One region of the Clostridium sp. Marseille-Q7071 genome, then DNA from elsewhere that is predicted to be linked to it. Evidence: a T-box and tRNA genes for the amino acid it is inferred to sense, from the RefSeq annotation. Region 1 holds a T-box; the other regions hold tRNA genes.
What was found. The T-box of region 1 lies ahead of ACWPW7_RS07430 (valine--tRNA ligase). A T-box ahead of a tRNA ligase gene usually reads a tRNA of that ligase, here a tRNA-Val.
Positions count from the first base shown of each region.

Region 2: it has a tRNA-Val gene. The T-box ahead of ACWPW7_RS07430 (valine--tRNA ligase) is inferred to sense a tRNA for this amino acid. The anticodon was not compared.
Region 3: it has a tRNA-Val gene. The T-box ahead of ACWPW7_RS07430 (valine--tRNA ligase) is inferred to sense a tRNA for this amino acid. The anticodon was not compared.

Region 1 is NZ_CBCOPR010000001.1:1,598,432-1,603,876, forward strand. Features, by position in the region: gene ACWPW7_RS07425 (hypothetical protein) at 22-555, shown strand; T-box leader at 1,324-1,541, shown strand; gene ACWPW7_RS07430 (valine--tRNA ligase) at 1,716-4,358, shown strand; gene ACWPW7_RS07435 (hypothetical protein) at 4,693-4,881, shown strand; gene ACWPW7_RS07440 (Fic/DOC family protein) at 4,931-5,445, shown strand, end outside.
Region 2 is NZ_CBCOPR010000001.1:2,086,847-2,092,291, reverse strand. Features, by position in the region: gene infC (translation initiation factor IF-3) at 1-192, opposite strand, end outside; ribosomal protein L20 leader region at 208-323, opposite strand; gene ytxC (putative sporulation protein YtxC) at 393-1,292, opposite strand; gene ACWPW7_RS09775 (DUF6873 family GME fold protein) at 1,474-2,181, shown strand; tRNA gene ACWPW7_RS09770 (tRNA-Cys) at 2,428-2,501, opposite strand; tRNA gene ACWPW7_RS09765 (tRNA-Gly) at 2,506-2,580, opposite strand; tRNA gene ACWPW7_RS09760 (tRNA-Phe) at 2,588-2,663, opposite strand; tRNA gene ACWPW7_RS09755 (tRNA-Asp) at 2,692-2,768, opposite strand; tRNA gene ACWPW7_RS09750 (tRNA-Val) at 2,777-2,852, opposite strand; gene hslO (Hsp33 family molecular chaperone HslO) at 3,281-4,156, opposite strand; gene ACWPW7_RS09740 (class I SAM-dependent DNA methyltransferase) at 4,347-5,084, opposite strand; gene ACWPW7_RS09735 (small, acid-soluble spore protein, alpha/beta type) at 5,241-5,445, opposite strand, start outside.
Region 3 is NZ_CBCOPR010000001.1:630,263-635,707, forward strand. Features, by position in the region: gene ACWPW7_RS02915 (ABC transporter permease) at 1-619, shown strand, start outside; gene ACWPW7_RS02920 (DUF1858 domain-containing protein) at 854-1,039, shown strand; gene ACWPW7_RS02925 (NAD(P)/FAD-dependent oxidoreductase) at 1,139-2,386, opposite strand; tRNA gene ACWPW7_RS02930 (tRNA-Glu) at 2,766-2,840, shown strand; tRNA gene ACWPW7_RS02935 (tRNA-Val) at 2,846-2,921, shown strand; tRNA gene ACWPW7_RS02940 (tRNA-Asp) at 2,927-3,003, shown strand; tRNA gene ACWPW7_RS02945 (tRNA-Thr) at 3,009-3,083, shown strand; tRNA gene ACWPW7_RS02950 (tRNA-Glu) at 3,112-3,186, shown strand; tRNA gene ACWPW7_RS02955 (tRNA-Val) at 3,191-3,266, shown strand; tRNA gene ACWPW7_RS02960 (tRNA-Asp) at 3,273-3,349, shown strand; tRNA gene ACWPW7_RS02965 (tRNA-Thr) at 3,355-3,429, shown strand; gene ACWPW7_RS02970 (double-cubane-cluster-containing anaerobic reductase) at 3,897-5,042, shown strand; gene ACWPW7_RS02975 (acyl-CoA dehydratase activase) at 5,058-5,445, shown strand, end outside.

The DNA.
Region 1 (5,445 bases):
TTAATATTCGTTTAAAATATTTTGCTTTCTATAATACTATTATTTTTTGTAGGATTTATAATTATAGGTTTTGATATCATAAGAAATCCACTAAAAGAAAAGATAACTTTAACACGCTCTCAGATTGAAGTTGTAAACTTAAATTTAAAAAAGATTATATCACTAGAAAACATGATTGACCCCAAAAATTCTAATCCATATGAACAAATAAAAGCTAATAAAATGGAATATGATGAAATTATTCAAATGGGTGAACCAGTTGTAGATTTTTTCATATCAGAATTTAAAAGAGGTAATTTAAATGATGCAAATTATTGGATAACAGCATGGATTTGCAACGAAATCCTTGGAGATAAGAATCCAGTAAAGATTTGGTCAGAGGATAATAATAGTGGATGGAGTTCAGGAGAAGATTGGTTTGAAAAGTATATAGAGATTGAAACGTCACGCACATTATATGAAAAAATAAAATTGATAGCTATAGTTATAGCTATTATAACTATATGTTGTGTCACTTATTTTCATCAAAAGCAAAAATGTGATGGTAGAAAATAGAGGTATTGATTATGAATACATTTTTATAGCATCAATTTGTATTTTTAGATCATTTTATGATTTTTAAAGAGCACGAAAAAGACAAACAAAGTAAATAATTCAACAAATAATAAAGTTTATAGTAAGAAAAAATGAGAAAGTATTTGTAACGTCAAATGGTCAAAAGCATTATACAAAAGAATTTAAAGATACAATAGTAGAGCTTTATATAAAAAGAATACATGGAAGTGTAGTTTATATTAATTATAAAAAAAATGTGAATATTTAGCTGAAAATTTGCGTGAAAAGTCCAATTTTTTGAGCTTAAGGCATTGACATAGATTCACTTTTGCAGAAAAAATTTAAAAAAATTGTTTCATAAATTTTGTAATAGAACTCAATTTAATTATACAAATATATTTATTAAAGTTATAGAATTAATTCGTAAAAATTTACTAAGATATTAGACTGTTATTCAGATTTACATAATCATAGTAGATAGCCTATATATACTTGTAAATTTGAAAAAAAAATATATATATATTTATATAAGTGTATTAACACGAATGGAAAGTAAAATATAGCTCATAATCTTTGCTATTTTATTGATTAGATAATATTTTTAAAACACACTTTAGCTATAGAATATTCATGTTTAATTTTATTGGATAATATATGTTTAATACATATTTATCTAACTAATATTATATAGCATAACAGGTTAAATTATTAAAATAGTATTGACTTTTTATTAGTTATTCTATATAATGTACTAATAATTAAACAGTGATAAAAGCGTTGAAGAAGAGGAGTAGGATTTGGAAGTATTAAGAGAGGAAGGCTCTGCGGCTGAGAGGTCTTCTATATGGAACAATCTGAAGGTAGCTTTGGAGCTTCTTTATCGAATATATTTTTAGTAGATAAAGCCGGTTGTCAAATCGTTAGTTTATATGAGCCTGTAATTTTGCAGGGAAAAAAGGTGGTACCACGAGTTTTTCGTCCTTTTGGGGATGAAAGGCTCTTTTTTATTTTTTTATAAATTTTTACCTTGTGAAGAAACATTTTAATTTTAAATTCATTATGAAAACACAGCTTTTAGGAACAATACCGTAACTCTTTATGGCTCCATTTAGGTGTATTTTCAGTTACGTGAGAAATAAAAATTGATAGGAGGACTTAATATGGAAGATAATAAGAACTTAGCTAAAAATTATGATCCGAAAGACTTTGAAGAAAGATTATATGCATGGTGGCAAGAAAAGAAATTTTTTACTCCAGAAGTAGATAAAAGTAAAAAGCCTTATACAATAGTGATGCCACCACCAAATATAACAGGTCAATTACACTTAGGTCATGCTCTTGATAATACGCTTCAAGATATTCTAATAAGAACTAAGAGAATGCAAGGATATAGTACTCTTTGGCTTCCAGGTGAAGATCATGCCAGTATTGCAACAGAAGTAAGAGTTGAAAATGCACTGCTTAAAAAAGGCCTAAAAAAGAAAGAGATGGGAAGAGAAGCTTTCCTTGAAAAGGTTTGGGAATGGACAGATGAATATAGAGATAGAATAAGAGAACAGCTTAAAAAAATGGGATGTTCAGCAGATTTTACTCGTGAAGCCTTTACTATGGATGAAAACTTAAATAAGGCAGTTAGAGAAGTTTTTGTAAAACTATATAATGATGACCTTATATACAGAGGAAATAGAATTACTAATTGGTGTCCAAAATGTATGACAGCACTTTCAGATGCTGAAATAGAACATGAAGAGCAAGAAGGATTTTTCTGGCACATTAACTATCCTGTAGTAGGTAGTGATGAAAAAGTTGAAATTGCTACTACAAGACCAGAAACATTATTAGGAGATACAGCAGTTGCAGTAAATCCTAAAGATGAAAGATATAGTCATTTAATTGGTAAAATGCTTAAGTTACCATTAGTGGATAGAGAAATACCAATAGTTGAAGATGATTATGTTGATATGGAATTTGGAACAGGAGCAGTTAAAATAACTCCAGCCCATGATCCAAATGACTATCAAGTAGGAAAAAGACACAATCTTCCACAGGTAGTTGTTTTAGAGGAAAATGGAACTATAAGTGAAGGCTATGGAAGATATTCAGGACTTGATAGATATGAAGCTAGAAAGCTTATGGTAGAAGATTTAGAAAAACAAGGATATTTAGTAAAGATAAAGCCTCATAGTCATAACGTTGGAACTCATGATAGATGTAATACAACTGTTGAACCAATGTTATCAAAACAATGGTATGTTAAAATGGAATCTCTTGCAAAGCCAGCTATAGAAGTGGTTAGAGAAAAGAAAACTAAGTTTGTTCCAGAAAGATTTGAAAAAATCTACTTTAACTGGATGGAAAATATTCAAGATTGGTGTATTTCAAGACAGTTATGGTGGGGACATAGAATTCCAGTTTGGTACTGTAAAGATTGTGGTGAGATAATAGTTAAAGTAGATGCACCAGAAAAATGTACTAAATGTAACTCTACAAATTTAGAGCAAGATAAAGATGTTTTAGATACTTGGTTCAGTTCAGCACTATGGCCATTTTCAACATTAGGATGGCCTGAAAATACAGAAGACCTAAAATATTTCTACCCAACTAGTACTTTAGTTACTGGTCCAGATATTATTTTCTTCTGGGTTGCTAGAATGATATTCTCAGGATTATACAATATGGAAGAAGTACCTTTTGATACTGTACTTATTCATGGTATTGTAAGAGACGATCAAGGAAGAAAAATGTCTAAGTCTCTAGACAACGGTGTAGATCCACTAGAAGTAATTGAAAGCTATGGAGCAGATGCACTAAGATTTTCATTAGTTACAGGAAATGCACCAGGAAATGATATAAGATTCTATGAATCAAGAGTTGAAGCTGCTAGAAATTTTGCTAATAAAATTTGGAATGCGTCAAGATTTGTTATGATGAATTTTGATGAAGAATTAATGGAGAAGTTTAAAGATAATAAAAACTATTCAATAGCAGATAAGTGGATATTATCAAGATTAAATGCTGTTATTAAAGAAGTTACTGAAAATATAGAGAAGTTTGAAGTTGGAATAGCACTCCAAAAAGTATATGACTTTATGTGGACAGAATTCTGTGATTGGTATATAGAATTAGTGAAGCCAATATTATATAGTGAAGATGATGAAGCTAAGGGTGTAGTATTAAATGTTTTAAATAAAGTATTAGTTTCAGGATTAAAATTACTTCATCCTGTAATGCCTTTCATTACAGAGGAAATATACACTCATTTAAAAGTAGAATGTGAATCTATAACTATTTCTAACTGGCCAGAATTTACAGAAGAACTTGAAGATAAAGTAGCAGAAGAATATATGAATTATATTATAGATGCTATAAAAAATACTAGAAATGCTAGAAGTGAAATGAATGTACCACCTTCAAGAAAAGCTAAAACCTATATCTATGCTACAGAAGCAATGGAAGCTTTTAAAGAAGGAATAACTTACTTTGAAAAATTAGCTTCAGCAAGTGAAGTTATAATATTATCTTCTAAAGAAGAAGCTCCAGAAAATGTAGTTACTGTGGTTTCCAAAGGTGCAGAAATCTACATGCCACTTTTAGAACTTGTAGATGTAGAAAAAGAGCTTGAAAGATTAAATAAAGAAAAAGCTAAATTAGAATCAGAAATAGATAGAGTTGAGAAGAAACTATCTAATGAAAGATTCGTATCAAAAGCTCCAGCAGAAGTTGTTGAAGAAGAAAAAGCTAAAGGTGAAAAATACAAAGAAATGTATAAGGCTGTACTTGAAAGTATAGAAAACTTAAAATAAGAAAAAGCATGGGAAACCATGCTTTTTTTGAGGAGTATTTTAAGAATATTACATTAAATTGTAGTAAAATTAAAAAATATGTAGATTTACTATTAAATCCATAATATACTATAAGTATACATTTATGATATATAATTACCAATGAAAAGCATACAAATTAGAATATACTTATTACTTAACAAACCTTTCAATACACATCAGACAGATTTTCCTAAAAATATAGATACATAAGATTTATAGTTAATAATTTAATAAGCTTAAGAGCCAATGGTGAAATACCACAGATGATGTCATATAAAATAAAGAAAATAAAATGTTAGGGGGACTATAATCTATGAACAAAAACAAAATTGATGAAGAAAGATTAGATGAAGCTATAAGATTAGCTCAAGGAAATACAAAACATGAAGGAATAGTTTTAAACGAAGAAGAGAAAAAACTTATAAAAGAGCATTTAACAGGCAACATTTCAGATGAGGAATTTATTGAAAAAGTTCGTAAATATGCTATGGAAAAAGAATAATCAATATAATTCTTAAAAAATAATAAATATTATGGGGGCATATATAGAGATGTATAATTTAGAGAAAGATTATAAATCACCTTATTGTTATGAAGGTACTTACGTTTTAAAAAACAATTTAAATATAAGAGATAAGGAAAAACTAGATATAGTTGAAGGGGTTATTTCACTAGACAGAATAACTTTTCTGCAAGAAAATCCTATAAAAGGTAAGTTTGATGTTAATCATCTTATGAAAATTCATAAATTTATTTTTGGCGATATTTATCCCTTTGCAGGAAAGTTTAGAAATGAGGAGATAAGTAAGGGGGGAGAATTTGCGCCAACCTATTATCTGGGCGAAAGCGTAAAGGATTTACTCGGTAAACTAAGTAAAGAAAAATACCTAAAAGGCTTAGATGTAGACAAAATATCTGAGAGGTTAGCTCATTATATGTCGGAATTAAATTTTGCACATCCCTTTAGGGAAGGAAATGGAAGAACTCATAGGGAGTTTATAAGAACATTAGCATTAAAAAATGGATATGAATTAGATTGGGATAAGATAGATAGTAATGAACTTCT
Region 2 (5,445 bases), 490 kb from region 1:
AATCTTGCATACTGGTGGATTTGCATTTGGAGAAATAACTACTAAATCAAGTTCCTTCTCTTCTGCAATTTTTAGGGCTTCCTTAGTTGCTAAGACCCCTAATTGCTCACCATCATTACTAACAACTCTTACTTCCTTTTCCCTTATATCTTCATTCATTATAAAGTCTTTGTTTTTACTAATAGTTTTCACCTCCAGGTGTTATAAAATTATATAAATAAGAGGGCGACAAATGCCGCCCTCTGTAATACACAAATTCACCTTACAGTTTAACCTTACTAGCTTAACTGTAAGGTGAGAAACGGCTGTTTCTTCTTTAATTAATAACATTATTCATTTATTCAACAAGTAGTATTATAATATATGTTTTTCTAGTTGTCAACAATTTTAAGCTATATCTTTATATTATTTTTAAGTTGTGTGCATTTTGCACAATCATCGCAGAATTCTACTCTTTCAACAAATACATTTTTAATAGTTTCTATCAATTCTTTATTTCTGGAATTTTCCACACAATGTATGACTATTTTTTTAGGAGCAGAAGTAATTAAGCCACTTATTATTAAATCCTCTGAACTTACTTTTGAATTTATTCTGCTATCATAAAGTTCATTTATTAAGTTATTTAAGATATCATTTCCAAGTTCATCTTTCACTAGATAATCTCCATCTTTATCTATCATAATATTAACTTCATTTATCTTACTTTCCTGAACATCAACAAAATATTTCAATAGCTTAATGAATTCATTATATTCTTTTTCTATCATAAACTTTTCAACTATCTTATCTATTATACTTTCTAAATCATGTGCTATTTCTTTCATTCTAAAAGTTAAAAAGCCTTTAATATTCACCTCATTGTTATCCTCTAAACAAAGAACAATTTTATCTATGATTTCATTCTTTCTATTCATATAATATATCATATTGTCATCTATTCTGCTGCTTTCATTTTCAAATACATCAATTATCATATTTTTTACTTCCTTTATATCCTCACCTCTTAAAAAGTAAAAATTCTCTGATAAATATTTTGAAATATTTTTCTTACAAAACTCCTTTATAACAACTTTAAAAAGTACAGTACCTATATATAAGTTAAACATTCTATGAAACTTCTCATCAAAATTCTCATCATCACAATAAACTTTAACAATATGAAGATTGTTTTCTAAGCTTTCTGAAATACCTACCGTTACATTCTTTAATTTAAAATAATTTCTGGCATTTCTTATCTCATCTATTATATACTCTTTGCTATCATCCTGTATCAATGTTAATAATAACATATAGCTCACTCCTTTATAACATGGCTTAATTACCACAACTCAAAAGCTATAACTTGTAAATTAATTTTTAAAATGCTAATATAATTTTAAAAATTATTTGTCTATCTTATTATGCGTTTTCTTACAATGGATATGCATTAATAATTTAAACATTTATCGACATTCGAATTGAGGTGATAAAATGAAACTTGCTATAGTAGACTTTAGAATTTCTAATAGTGAAATAAAAGCCTTACAGACTTTAGGTTGTAAAGTTTTAAAATGTCCTCCTAGCACTAAACTATATGATGCTGTATGTGGTCATCCAGATATGCTAATTCATACTATTTCAAAAAGCATGTTAATGACACACCTTAGCATGGACAAAACTTTCATCAATTTATTACAAAATGATTTTAATTTTGATGTTATATTTTCTAAAAGTGAGCTAAATGAAAAATACCCCTATGATATTACTTTAAATGCAGTAAATCTAAAGAAGTATTTTATACATAATATTAAATATACTGATGAATTTTTATTGAAATACATGACAAATAAAACTCTTATTAATGTTAAACAAGGTTACACTAAATGCTCTACTGCAATAGTTAATAATAATGCAATTATTACTAGTGATAAGTCAATTGTAAGAGCTTTAAAAGAAACAGATGTAGATATATTGTTACTTCCTCCTGGGGATATTGAACTCCCTGGATTGAATTACGGTTTTATAGGTGGTAGTTGTGGTCTATTGGATGAAAAAAACTTGGTTTTTTATGGAAGCCTTAAAAATTATAAATATGGTAGTGAAGTATTGGCATTTTTAGATAAGCACAATATAACTCCTATTTATCTTAGTGATAATAACTTAATTGATAGAGGTAGTATTTTCTTTTTAGATATCTAAATTCATTTGTATGTTTTTCTTTTAAAAAGGATTTTACATATAGATATAAAATGAAATATTAAAAGCATATAAAGTTGATAGGAAATATGTACATATTTCCTAAACTTATGGGATTATTATTTATATTAGAAAATATTTATTTTATATATAGTTAAAAAGAGAGATAAAATACACTCTTAACATTAAGGGTAATCAATTTATTTTTATATCAAGCAAAAAAGCATTGCTAAATAGCAATGCTTTTTTTGGAGGCGCCACCCAGATTTGAACTGGGGATAAAGGCTTTGCAGGCCTCTGCCTTACCACTTGGCTATAGCGCCATATTGGAGCGGAAGACGGGATTCGAACCCGCGACGTTCACCTTGGCAAGGTGACGCTCTACCACTGAGCCACTCCCGCACTTGTCTGGTGGCTCGAGCAGGAATCCAACCAGCGACACGAGGATTTTCAGTCCTCTGCTCTACCGACTGAGCTATCAAGCCAAAAATAACTGTCATATTCAAAATTAAATGGCGACCCAGAAGGGACTCGAACCCTCGACCTCCGGCGTGACAGGCCGGCACTCTAACCAACTGAGCCACTGGGCCATATTATATGGTGGTCGCAACAGGGATCGAACCTGTGACCCTCTGCTTGTAAGGCAGATGCTCTCCCAGCTGAGCTATGCGACCACTTCCTCTCGACAACCTGCCGAACACATTTATATTTTATAAGAAATATGCATTATTGTCAATAGATTATTTTGCCATTTAAAGAAATTATTTTTATATTACTCTATTTTTTGAAATATATCTTTTATTTTCTTATATTTTAACAACCTATTAATTTGTTTATTAATTAAGAATGAAAAATGAAAGATTTATAAAGATCTCCTTATACAATTGAGAACTGACAATGAAAAATATATAACAACTTTTCTTCTATGGCAGAATTTTAAATTTGATTTCTTTTTTAAAGTACTGAGTATTTTCTATAATAAAAAGAAAAGAAAAGTTAACTTAAATAACCTTTCCTTTTTTAAAACCCTCAATAGAATTATTAGTGAAGATTTAATTTCAACTATAATTTTTTATTCTTAATTTCAACAGGATTACCTATTTTATAATTCTTTTAATAATTCACCTATTTGCTCTGTCGTAAAGTCATAAGCTTTATTACAAAAATGGCATTTTATTTCTTCTGTTTTTCCTTCTTCATATAAGTTTTGTAATTCTTTTTTACCTATACTAATCAAAACTCTTTCTACTCTCTCTCTTGAGCAATCACATTTAAACTCTATTTTTCCTTCTTCATATATGTTAACATCGATATCTTCAAATATATTTTTTAATATTTCCTCTATTGTCATTCCATCACTTATCATAGTAGTTATTGAAGGAATTTCTTCAAGCCTATAAGTTATTATATCTGCTAAAAACTCAGAAGCTCCTGGCATCATTTGAATTATAAATCCACCAGATGCTTTTATGCTTAAATCTGTATCAACTAATACACCTAATGCCACTGCAGATGGTGTTTGCTCTGAAACAGTAAAATAATAGGCTAAATCATCACCTATTTCACCAGTATATATAGGAACTTGCCCTATATACGGATCTTTAAGCCCCATGTCTCTTATAACCTTTAGATAACCATCTTTCCCTATAGCCCCTCCAACATCTAATTTACCCTTCTGATTTAATGGTAAATCTACATTTGGATTTCCTATGTATCCTTTAACACTTCCATCAGCATGAGCAGTTACTACTATCCCCTCTGCTTCTCCACCTCCATTTATATTAAGAGTTAAGCTATCTCCTTTAGCTTTAAGCATAGCCCCCATTAAACCTCCAGCTGTCAGCATTCTTCCTAAAGCTGCTGATGCAGTAGGCGTACAATTATGAGCCTTTATCCCTTCTTGAACCATATTTGTAGTTATTGCCGCTATTATCCTAACATCACCATTATGTGCTGTTGCTCTTACTAACTTATCCATCTTCTTCCTCCTAGTTTAAATCCATATATTTGTATATCTTCAAAAACCACTAGCCAATACGCTAGTTTATTTTTTTATTATGTTATCTTATTAAAACTCACCCATAGCACTGCTATGAGTGAATTTTATTTCTTAATCTAATATAAAATAGTATTACTATTTTTAACTAACTATTTTATACAACTTAAATTTATTTTCTTAATACATAGGTAATTCTTTCAGTTTTTTCACTTACTGGTATATTATCATAACAATCTAACTTTTTCTCTAATTTAAATCCTAACTTTTTAAAAATATCCTCAATATCTTCTTCACTGTAAGCTCTCTCACAATGTTCTTCATCAAATCGTTTATAAACTTGTCCTTCTCTTACAAAAAAGGTTAAGTACATATTTACTATATCATCCTCTAAGTAATTTTCCCATATATATACAACATCTTCACTATCATAATTAAAAATGTTATTTCCTAATATATTAATAAGTTTATGTCGCGAATTTACATCAAATATAAACAATCCATCTTCTCTTAATAAGCTATAGACACCTTCAAAGTATTTTTTTAAATCTTGTTTTTCTGTAATATAGTTAGTAGAATCTAAAGCACAGGTAATTAAATCAAAATTATTTTTTATGTTCAAATTACATATATTTTGGCAAAAAACCTTTGCTCTTATACCGTTACCACGAAGTTTTTCTTCTGCTATTGTAAGCATTTCTTGTGATAAGTCCACGGCGTAAACATTTTGAAAGCTTTTACCTAATTCTACGGTTAAATTCCCTGTGCCACAGGCTAAATCTAAATAGTTTCTTCTTTCTAAGGAGTATTCCTCACATATTTTTAATATTTTTTCACCCCAATTTTTATAATCCACATCACCATAAATAAGTTCATCATATATACTGGCAAAATTCTTATAACAGTACATTCTTCTTCTCCTTAAAATTATATAAAATTAATAAATTCTTATAATAAATAACAATAATATATTACAGCTTTTCTAAATATTTGTCCAAAGTTTTATAATTAAATATATTAAATGTTAAATCAACAACAGTGCTAAAAATTCATAGTATTTAATTTATTAATATGCATCTTCATTTTTAGGAATATTTAACATCTTCTTTTTCTTAGTCATCAATCCCCCAATTCGTCCTGTTTCCTCTGCGGTAAGACCACTCCATCCTAATTCTTTTACCTTATCTATAAGTCCTAATTCTTCTGCAATTTCATATTTTATCTTTTCTCTCATCTCCTCATAAGGAGTTAATTCTTTATTACTTTTAAGC
Region 3 (5,445 bases), 970 kb from region 1:
TATACAAATCTCAATTATGTGGGGTAGTTCTGTTATAGGTATGTTTGCGATGATATTAGGAGCACAAATATTTACCGATGAATGGAAGGACGGAACTATAAAGCAACTTTTAATACGTCCATGGAATAGAACTGCTATATTATTTTCAAAATATGTAACTGTAATATTATTCTTATTAATTAGTTATGTTGTTATATTTATTTCATCATCAATAGTAGGTATAGCTTTCTTTGGGACAAAAGCAGCAGGTGGATATACTTTGCCTATATTGATAAAGACAGTACTATATTCAATACCAAAAGATATATTTTATATAACTTTAGCCTTTAGTTTAGCTACAATCTTTAAAGGGATTGGAATAGCTCTAAGTACATCAATTATAGCAAGTTCAATAGGTGTGCCAATAATGATGTTAACTAAAAACTATTGGTGGTCTAAATACATTATATTTGGTCATTTAAATCTTGCAGCTTATGACTCAAATACGTTAATAAGTGGTGCTGGACTTCCTCCTATTGAAGGTTCAACTTTAGGTTTTTCATTAGCTATAATAATTGTATATGTAGCAGTATTATTAATTATAAGTAATTTAATCTTTATAAAAAAAGACGTTATTTAAATAGTAGAATAGCATCCTAAAATAGGATGTTATTTTATCATAAAAATTAATAGGTATATAAATTTTTATTTAAAATACAAAAGTGTAACAAAAGTTACACTTTTTTTTGAAGTTGTGTTGTATAATAAAGTTAATCAATAAGGATAAAAAAAACATATAAGAAGATAATAATAAGGTATCTAAAATAACTAGTTAAAGATGCCTAATATATAATTAATGGAAGAGGTGTTATTTATGAAAATTACTAAAGATATGACAATAGGTGAGGTTGTAAGACAACATGCAAATTCTGTAGATGTATTAATGAGCTTTGGAATGGGTTGTGTAGGATGTCCATCAGCACAAGCAGAAACTTTAGAAGAAGCAGCTATGGTTCATGGATTAGATTTAGAAAAATTATTAGAAGCTTTAAATAAGTAAATATAAGTAAGCTAGTCTATAAGACTAGCTTTTCTACTTTAAAAATTTATTTGTTTTATATAGTAATAATTATTAATCTCTAATTAAGCATAATGATTATTATTTATTATTATGATGTTCTGACATTTTGAGGCTTTTGACGGCCACTGAGGCAGAACTCCATGCCCATTGAAGATTAAAACCACCACAATCTCCATCTACATCTAATATCTCCCCAGCAAAATATAGATTAGGAACTATTTTTGATTGTAAGGTGTTCTCATCTACTTCTTTTGTATCTACACCGCCAGCTGTAACTTGTGCATTATCAAAGGAATTAGTACCACTTACTTTAAATGTCCATTCTTTTAATAAGGATAATAACATTTCTTTTTCTTCCCACTCTAGTGACCAACAAGGTTTATGTATATTATCAATATTAGCTTCTTTAAGTATTATGGGAATAATTTTCTTGTTAATTATACCTATAAGAGCATCATGTACAGATCTATATGAGTATGTTCCAAAATGATTTTCTAAAAAGCCCTTTAATTCATCTTTTGAAAAATTATTCATCATATCAATTTTTAAAGATACATATTTTCCTTTAGATAAATTATAAGAAGCAATTCTACTAAGTTGAAGAATAGGAGGACCAGAAATACCGTAATCTGTAAACAATACCTCTCCAAATTCACTTCTTCTTAATTTATCATTTACATATATATGTGCATTTCCATCAAATTTAACACCAGATAGTGCTTTTAACTTATTATGATTTAATTTAAGCTGCACAAGAGCTGGAATAGGATTTATTATATTATGTCCTAGCTTTTTAGCCAAGGTGAAACCAGAACCATCAGAACCGGTTTTAGGTGCACTTTTTCCTCCTGCACAAAGTAAAAGCTTGTTGCAAATAAAGTTTTTTTCATTATTACAATCTATAATGAATTTGTTCTTATAATTTATTTCTTTTACTTTATGATTTAAATAAATAGGAACTTCCCTTTCCTCTAGAGCAAATCTAAAGACATCCAGTACAGAAGAAGATTGTAAGGACATAGGATACATTTTGTCACTATCTAAGGTAACTAAATATAAACCAATTGAATTAAAAAATTCTACGGTATTTTTTAATGTAAAGTTTTCAAAGACCTTATTAAAAAAAGTTTTATTTTCACTATGGTACCTTAAAATATTTATATTTTTATTGGTTATATTACACCTTCCATTTCCTGTGGTAAGAATTTTCTTACCTATCCTATCATTACTTTCTAGTATAGCTACATCTATGCCTAGGTCTTTTGCCATAATAGCAGCCATAATTCCTGAAGCACCGCCACCAACTATAATAAGGTCATGTTTCAAAATAAAATCTCCTTTCTAAAAAGAAAAAATAATGTTAAACTTATTATAAGTATTACTAATAAAACCATCAAGTAATCATTAATAAATAATTTATGGCATATTAGTCATAAATTATTTAATCTAGAATAGAATATATATTGTGAAGAAATATATAAGTTTATTTTAAAATTCTATAATAAATTTCAAATTATGACTTTTTTCTTATAGAAAAGTGCCAGTAAAGTTGTTGATTTATCTAGGTTTATAATATGAAATGAGCTTTTATGATAAAAAGTGAAATTTTTTTTGAAAAATTGTTGACATTGTTAAGAATTTTAGGTATTATATTACTTGTCGGGTGTGCGTAAAGCGCCGACCTAACAAAAGTAAAATGACATATGGCTCCTTGGTCAAGCGGTTAAGACACCACCCTTTCACGGTGGTAACAGGGGTTCGATTCCCCTAGGAGTCACCATTAGTGGTCGCATAGCTCAGCTGGGAGAGCATCTGCCTTACAAGCAGAGGGTCACAGGTTCGATCCCTGTTGCGACCACCACATATGGCCCAGTGGCTCAGTTGGTTAGAGTGCCGGCCTGTCACGCCGGAGGTCGAGGGTTCGAGTCCCTTCTGGGTCGCCACATAAGCTGGCATGGCTCAACGGTAGAGCAGCTGACTTGTAATCAGCAGGTTGTAGGTTCGATTCCTATTGCCAGCTCCATTTTATAAAAAATAAAAAAGTCGTCATTGGCTCCTTGGTCAAGCGGTTAAGACACCACCCTTTCACGGTGGTAACAGGGGTTCGATTCCCCTAGGAGTCACCATTATGGTCGCATAGCTCAGCTGGGAGAGCATCTGCCTTACAAGCAGAGGGTCACAGGTTCGATCCCTGTTGCGACCACCATAATATGGCCCAGTGGCTCAGTTGGTTAGAGTGCCGGCCTGTCACGCCGGAGGTCGAGGGTTCGAGTCCCTTCTGGGTCGCCATAATTGCTGGCATGGCTCAACGGTAGAGCAGCTGACTTGTAATCAGCAGGTTGTAGGTTCGATTCCTATTGCCAGCTCCATGAAAAACTTGAATGGAAACATTCAAGTTTTTTCGTTATGAAGAAATACTATAAAAATAATTATTTATGATTCCTAAGAGTATTTAATATATCTATAGATAGGTACATAATCATTGAAAAACAAAAATTCACAATTGTCAAAATATATGTTAACATTAACTCAAGACGAAGTTGGTTATAGTCGTTTATCCTTTAATTAAAATTTTCCTTTTGTATTTAAAAGCTCAACTACATATAGTTGAGCTTTTAAACTGTAATCAAAAACAACTGGTAGAAGATCTAATATTAATAATTTTATTTTATAAAAAAGCAATAAAATTGGACAAGATAATGAATTGACTGCTTGAAAGATTTAATTAGAGTATTTTAAAGAATAGAATTATTAAAACTAAAAGATATTAAAGTTCAAGTGTTTATAAAGGCTATATAATATTTTACTCACATATTATATATTTGGAGGGTTTGTAATGAATAATTTACCAAAAAATTTTGAAGAGTTTAATGAAACAAGAAGAAACGGATTTATTAAAGTTAAAGAGTTAAAGGATAAAGGACAAAAGGTAGTAGGTACATTTTGTACTTTTGCACCAGTAGAGGCTATATATGCGGCAGGTGCATATCCAATAAGCCTTTGCGCTGTTAGTGAAGAAACTATTCCAGATGCAGAAAAACATTTACCTAAAAACTTATGTCCACTTATAAAAGCAAGCTATGGATTTGCATTAACAGACAAGTGTCCATATACATATTTTTCAGATTTAATAGTGGGAGAAACTACTTGTGATGGAAAAAAGAAAATGTATGAATATCTAGAAGAAATAAAACCACTACATGTTATGCAATTACCTCAAAATACTAATAGAGAACATGCTCTTAAAGTATGGAAAGAAGAAATCAAATATTTTATAGAAAAGCTTGAAAATCAATTTGATGTTAAAGTAACAGAAGAAGCACTTAAAGAAGCAATTAAAACTCGTAATGAAGAAAGAACTGTGTTAAAAGAGCTTTATTCATTGGGAAAATTAAATCCAGCACCAATAAGTGGATTACAACTTCATAAAATAATAGATGCAACTCACTATACTTTTGATAAAAAAGAACAAAATAGAATGTTAAAAGAAACAGTAGAAGATATAAAAGCTAATTATGATGCAAAAAAAGATACTTATAAAAATGGACCAAGAATATTAATTACTGGTTGTCCTATAGGTGGAGTAGCAGACAAAGTTTTAACTGCCATTGAAGAAAGTGGTGGAGTAGCAGTTTGTTTTGAGAACTGTTCTGGAATTAAAGAAAAAATTAGATTAGTTGATGAAACAAAAGATCCAATTGATGCATTAGCAGAAAAATATTTAAGTATTCCATGCTCAGTTATGGCACCAAATGATGGTAGATTAGATTTAATTAGCCAATTAGTTGACGAGTTCTCAGTTGATGGCGTTATAGATATAACATTACAAGCTTGTCATACTTATAATGTTGAGACCCATAGAATTAAGAAATTTGTAAATGAAGAAAAGAAAATACCATACATGAGTATAGAAACAGATTATTCTACATCAGATATTGGACAACTTAAAACTCGTATGGCTGCATTTATAGAAATGCTTTAAAAGGAGAAGATAAGTGTGTACTATATAGGAATAGACATAGGATCTACTGCTGCTAAAGTAGCTATATTTGAAGATGATAGTTTAAAAGACACTTTTGTTATGCCTACAGGATGGAGCAGTATTGAAACTTCAAAAACTATAGACGAAAAATTAAAGTCTATGTGTATATATGAAGAAAATAGAAAAGTAGTAGCAACTGGATATGGAAGAGTTTCTGTCCCTTATGCACATAAGTCAGTAACGGAAATAACCTGTCATGGTAAGGGAGCTTCATATCTTTTAGGGGAAGATTGTACTGTAATTGATATAGGTGGACAAGATACTAAAATCATAACTGTTAAAGATGATATGGTTACAAATTTTATAATGAATGATAAATGTTCTGCAGGTACAGGAAGATTTA